Regions from separate parts of the Mariniradius sediminis genome, predicted to be linked through region 1. Evidence: riboswitches for the same ligand, from Rfam matches in the RefSeq annotation. Region 1 holds a riboswitch; the other holds the start of a gene.

Region 1 (3,128 bases):
GATTTTTGACCGAGATTGGTTTCCAAATGAGCTATGACCTTCCCATACCCGGCAGGGAAGAGGCGTTTGAGTTGTTGGCGAGGTTTGGCTATTCATTCAGCCCGTTCGAAGATTCCTGGAAAATGAATGGCATCCGGTTCAACGCAGCTCAAAGCGGTCCTTTCCTCAGAATCGGGGCGGGAATCACACTGCCGGACCAAAACTTCTTCTACCGCGATGCTTCTTTGGGTGCACACCTGGTCTATGGCCAGCATTTCACAAGGCCTGATGAACTAAACACGGTTTTGGAAGAAAACGGACTTAGGCCATTCGAAGGTCGGCCAAACAACTGGGGCTTGAAGATTTTGGGGGAAACCAAAGGCTTCCTGTATGGGATGGATTTTTACAACCTTGGCCTTTCTGGAGATGCCAACGAGTCCAAAAGCCAAACGCTGAACAGCCTCCGGATTTACGCCAATGCAGGCTTGAAGTTTTTTGAACAAAAGAATCTGGAAATGGGGGGCTTGGCAGGATTGGGTTATGGAAATATCCGGTACACGCTGACCGATAATTTCAAACCTGATTTCCCACTGTTGTTTGAAGAACCAAAACACGACGGCATGATGAAAAACGGTGGACTGATGGCAAAGCCTGAGGTATACATTGCCTACGGAATTCCCATTTCAATCAATAAAAGCCGCGTCATTCTTGGTTTACACGGAGGCTATGAACTGCCCCTAGCGCGGTATCGGTTGGGGGATTTGTCCATGAGCAAGTTCATGGCCAATCCCTATCTTCAATTCAGTCTCGGGTTTCGGCCTTAGTCCTCGACTTCTACGATCAATTCCACTTCGACGGCAATATTCATCGGCAGGGAGTTAGTGCCAACCGCAGAGCGTGCGTGTTTTCCCTTTTCCCCAAAAACCTCGACCATCAGGTCTGAAAAGCCATTCACAACCTGTGGCTGTTGGGTAAAGTCAGCGGCACTGTTGACCAAGCCAAGCACTTTGACGATCCGCTTTACCTTGTTGAGGTCACCCAGTTCCGCTTTCAATACGGCCAGTTGCTGTATCCCAACAAGGCGTGCAGCTTCTCGGCCTTGTTCCACACTGAGATCCGTCCCGAGTTTACCGGTCACAAATCCACCTTCGGGGAGATTTGGGCCTTTTCCTGCCAAAAACAGGAGATTGCCGACTCTGACGGCGTTCACGTAGTTGGCGACAGGTGCTGAGGCTTCAGGCAAAATGAGGCCGAGTTCCTTGACCCTTTGCTCTGCATCCCAAGCCACGGCAGATGCTGAATCTGTCGCTTCCGGCTTTTTTTCGGCGGGTTTTACGCAGGAGAAAGTGAAAAGGAGGAAGGCTGCAAGCAAAAATGATTTCATTGTATTCTGGATTTAGATGTGATTTTGAAGATAGACTGTTTTTCGGAAAACAAAAAGGTCAATCAGTTGACAGATTTCACTATCGGTTTTCAAATTTTCAACAAACAGGCCTTATCCATATCGAACTAACAAAGCGGACAAGATTTCGTCAAAAAATTATCAAAATCCACGAATAGGCTTTACATTTGGGCTTGCTTATCGAGAAAGACCGAGGGATGGGCCCTGCGACGTCTTAGCAACCTGAAACCAAGGTGCTAATTCCCCTTCCGGAGATGCCGGAAATAGATGAGCGGAATGAGTTTGTTTTTCTTCCGGTTCTTCCTCGCGTAAGTTTTTAAAATCAAGAAGATGAACAGAACCGAACTGCTGCTGCGGCTTTCCAAATCAAAAATCCTGATCCTCGACGGTGCCATGGGTACCATGATCCAGCGATACGGATTGCAGGAGAGGGACTTCAGGACCCCCGAGCTGGAAAACCACCCCAAGCCGCTAAAGGGCAACAACGACCTGCTTTCGCTGTCCAGGCCCGACGTCATCAAGGACATCCACAGGGCGTATCTGGAAGCCGGTGCGGATATCATCGAAACCAATACCTTCAGCGGTACGTCCATCGCACAGGAAGACTACGGCCTGCAGCATCTGGCCTATGCCATCAATTTCCATTCCGCAAAAATCGCAAGGGAAGTGGCGGACGAGTTCACCGCCAAGAATCCCGATAAACCGAGATTCGTGGCCGGTGCCTTGGGACCAACCAACAAGACGGCCTCCATTTCCCCCGACGTAAACGACCCGGGCTACCGGGCGATCACCTTCGACCAATTGTCGGAGGCCTACAAGGAACAGGTAAGGGGACTTTTGGACGGAGGTTCCGATATCCTTTTGGTGGAAACAATATTCGATACACTCAACGCCAAGGCGGCACTTTTCGCAATCCAGGAGGTTTTTGAGGAGCGGAATATCCCCCTGAATCCCGAAGAGGGGGGCATTCCCATCATGATCTCGGGTACGATCACGGATGCTTCGGGCAGGACGCTGTCCGGGCAGACGACCGAGGCGTTTTTGATCTCGGTATCCCACGTTCCGCTTTTCAGCGTCGGCTTGAACTGCGCCCTTGGGGCCAAGGAACTGAGGCCTTACCTGAAGGTTTTGTCCGAAAACGCGCCCTTCCTGGTGTCGGCTTATCCGAATGCCGGCCTTCCCAACGAATTCGGGCAATACGACCAGGGTGCCCTGGAAATGGCCGCTCAGATCGAGGATTTCCTCAAGGAAGGACACGTCAACATCCTCGGCGGCTGCTGCGGCACGACGCCGGCGCATATTGCCGAGATCGCCAAAATCGCCCAAAAATATTCCCCACGACACATAGAACTGGCAGCGACAGGAGATGAGTAGGATACACAATCCACAAGCTTTGAAACTTTCGGGTTTGGAGCCTTTGGTCTTCACGCCCGAGATCAACTTTGTCAACATCGGCGAGCGCACCAACGTCACGGGCAGCAAGAAGTTTGCCCGCCTGATACTCAACGGCCAATACGACGAGGCCTTGGAGGTGGCTTTGGACCAAGTGCGTGGCGGCGCACAGATATTGGACGTCTGCATGGACGAAGGCATGCTCGACGGCGTAGCCGCGATGCGCCGTTTTCTCAACCTGATTGCCTCGGAGCCCGAGATCAGCCGGATACCCATCATGATCGATTCCTCCCGTTGGGAGATCATCGTCGAGGGATTGAAATGCGTCCAGGGCAAGGGCATCGTCAACTCCATC
Region 2 (3,128 bases), on a different contig from region 1:
TAGGTTTTCATGGGTAATGGATTTGTATTCCTATGACGGCTTACTCGTTGGAAACGCTACACGATGCACTGAAAGTAGTGATCATTGTGTCGATAAATCCAATGCCCTTTCCACATCTTGGATAATGTCGTCCACATGCTCAAGGCCTACCGAGAGGCGCACCAAGCCGTCTGAAATCCCCACCAGTTGCCGCTCATCCACGGTAAGTTTGCTGTGTGTGGTGGAAGCCGGATGCGTCACAATGCTGCGGCTGTCGCCAAGATTGGGCGTGATAGAGACCATCTGAAGGGAATCGATAAACCTTTGGGCACGTTGGATACCTCCTTTTAGGGAAAGCGTAATGATGCCTCCTCCTTGCTTCATTTGTTTTTTTGCCAGGTCAAACTGTGGATGCGAAGGAAGGAAAGGATATTTCACAAAATCCAAATGTTTGTTTCCCCCGAAGTATTGTGCAACCCGGAGTGCATTGCTGCAATGCCGATCCATGCGGACAGCCAGGGTTTCCATGCTTTTGGCGAGCATCCAGGCATTGAAAGGGGAGAGGGCCGGGCCGGTATGCCTCGCAAAGAACTCCACTTCCTTGATCAGTTCTTTTTTCCCCAAAATCAATCCGCCCAAAACGCGGCCTTGTCCATCGATGTACTTGGTAGCCGAATGTGTCACGATATGTGCACCCCATTTGGCAGGCTGCTGTAGGTAGGGTGTTGCGAAGCAGTTGTCGACCACCAAAATCAAGTTATGTGTTTCGGCGAATTTACCTGCCCATTCGAGGTCTATGATCTCCAAACCTGGATTGGAGGGGGTTTCGATAAAGAGCATCTTGGTGTTTGGCCTCAGGAGGCTTTCCCAGTTTTGGATATCCGAAATGTCCCCATAAGTGGAGGTAATGCCCCATTTTGGAAACACGCGGGTCAATAGCTGGTGGGTAGATCCAAATAGCGATCTGGATGCCAAGACATGGTCACCTTGCTGCAGGAGTGCGGCAATGCTTCCAAACATCGCGGCCATCCCTGAAGCTGTAGCAATTCCGGCTTCGGTCCCTTCTGCGGCACAGACTTTTTGGATTAAGTCGGAAGTGTTGGGATTGGCGTAGCGGGAATAGATATTTCCCTCGATCTCCTCCGCAAACATTTGACGGGCTTCCTCAGCTGATTCGAACGTGAAGCTTGAGGTAAGGTAAATCGGGGCGGAATGTTCCCTTTGGTTGGATTTGGAAGTGGAAAGCCGTATGGCGTCAGTTTCGAAATGGGACATAGGTTTGGAGTGGGGAGTAATTATTGGTTGGTGGTAAATAGACAATAGTCCATAGACGATAGTCCATGGTTGGTGGGTTTCGGATTGGAAAGTCTTTGTATAATCCTCAGGGAAAAGGCCTCAAGCCTAAAAAAATCCAGTGATCGAAGTTGGCTAAGAACAGAAAGCTTTGTCATAATCTCCAATTTATAGTTCCCAGATGGGCAGGTTTTGGCACCTTTTCATAGTTTTTGAATGGTTGCCAGAGGGTCGTCGAGCCTGTTCTCTCGCCTCTTCTTTATAAATCAGTTTCCTGAAGTGCTGCAAAGTAATGCATCAGGGCTTGGAATTGCAAGGATGTGGGGAAATTGATTTGAACTTGAGATGGGAGATATGAGATATGAGATACGAGATGCGAGAGACAAGAACCAAGAAGCAAGAAGCAAGAGGCAAGAGGCAAGAACCAAGAAGCAAGAGAAAGAAACGTAACTCGGATTTAAGGTCGGGTATCGGGAATTCAATCCCTGGAGTCTGATTTGGGAAATCTTGGGTGAATTTTTTGGCTACGGACCCTTGACCCCAATCCCTTCCATAGACGGATGTCTTTCGACCCACCAACCCAAAACCATGGTCTATGGACTTTTTACCTAATAACCAATAACCAATAACCACTAACCACCAAGTCCCTTCACTCATTGAACTGCGTCATGGTCATATGGATGCCGATGGTGCAAAAGCTAAGGCACATATCGATGGCCTTGTCCATGAAAATCGGGAGTTCGTCAAATTCCTTCGCAGTGAATCTTCCCAAAACATACTCAACCTGCCGTCCTTTTGGGAAATTATCCCCAATGCCAAACCGCAAGCGTGGATAATCCTGGCCACCAAGCAGTTCTTCGATATTCTTTAGGCCATTATGCCCGGCGGATGAGCCTTTGGCACGCATGCGCAGTTTTCCAAAAGGCAGCGCGACATCGTCCACAATCACCATGATGTTTTCCTTGGGAATTCCCAATTCCTTCATCCAATAATTAACCGCCTTCCCGCTGAGATTCATGTACGTGGTGGGTTTGATCAAGTGAATCTGCCGGCCCTTGTGTTTGAATTCGGCGGTAAAGGCAAGGCGGTTGCTTTTCCAATCGGCGCCTTCCCGGTCTGCCAAGCGGTCCACAGTGAGGAAGCCGACATTGTGCCGCGTCAGTTCGTATTCGGGGCCAATATTGCCAAGACCGACGATGAGGTATTTCATGGTGTAAGTTTCTGGTAAGGTGTGCAAAAATAAAGATTCCTGCCTTTTTGGGGCAGGAATCTGATTTTGGATTGGAAGAAGTTACTATTCTTTCTTGCCTCTCAATGCTCTTGGAATACCGATAGTCGCGATGGTCACGTTTGGACTTGTAAGGATTTCAAAGCCCTCAGCCTTGACATCACTTACTCTCACTGATTTGCCCAAGTCCAAATTTGAAATATCAGCTTGGATCTTATCGGGAAGGTTTGCTGCCAAACCTTTCACTGCCAATCTTCTGGTTTTGAATTCCAACTTTCCACCTTTCTGAACGCCGGGTGCTGTACCTACGATTTCGACCGGGATTTCAAACTTGATCGGTTTTTCCGGGCTGAAAGCTAGGAAGTCGGCATGCAGCATCATTTCGCTCACTGGGTGAAACTGGGTGTCTTTCAAAACTGCCTTCATCTTTTCACCCTCGATATTCAGGTCTACGATGTGTACATCCGGTGTATAAACGAGGTCTTTGAACAAAATAGCTGGCGTGTAGAAGTGGATTTGCTCTTTCAGGGCAGGTCCATAAACTACGCATGGAACGTTGCCTTCTTCACGGATTTGGTTCAAGTCCCCTTTTTCGAGATTTGCTCTTTTAAACCCTATAATCTCTACT

The links. Region 1 has a riboswitch for S-adenosylmethionine ahead of L0U89_RS10250 (homocysteine S-methyltransferase family protein). Riboswitches for the same ligand answer to the same signal wherever they lie in the genome.
Region 2: linked by a shared signal. The riboswitch ahead of L0U89_RS11890 (trans-sulfuration enzyme family protein) and the one ahead of L0U89_RS10250 (homocysteine S-methyltransferase family protein) in region 1 are both predicted to bind S-adenosylmethionine.

What each region holds. Positions count from the first base shown of each region.
Region 1 is NZ_JAKEVZ010000007.1:61,413-64,540, forward strand. Features, by position in the region: gene L0U89_RS10240 (hypothetical protein) at 1-803, shown strand, start outside; gene L0U89_RS10245 (RidA family protein) at 800-1,363, opposite strand; SAM riboswitch class I at 1,556-1,655, shown strand; gene L0U89_RS10250 (homocysteine S-methyltransferase family protein) at 1,712-2,755, shown strand; gene metH (methionine synthase) at 2,748-3,128, shown strand, end outside.
Region 2 is NZ_JAKEVZ010000008.1:156,928-160,055, forward strand. Features, by position in the region: gene L0U89_RS11885 (serpin family protein) at 1-11, opposite strand, end outside; gene L0U89_RS11890 (trans-sulfuration enzyme family protein) at 82-1,254, opposite strand; SAM riboswitch class I at 1,438-1,540, opposite strand; gene pth (aminoacyl-tRNA hydrolase) at 1,922-2,482, opposite strand; gene L0U89_RS11900 (50S ribosomal protein L25/general stress protein Ctc) at 2,567-3,128, opposite strand, start outside.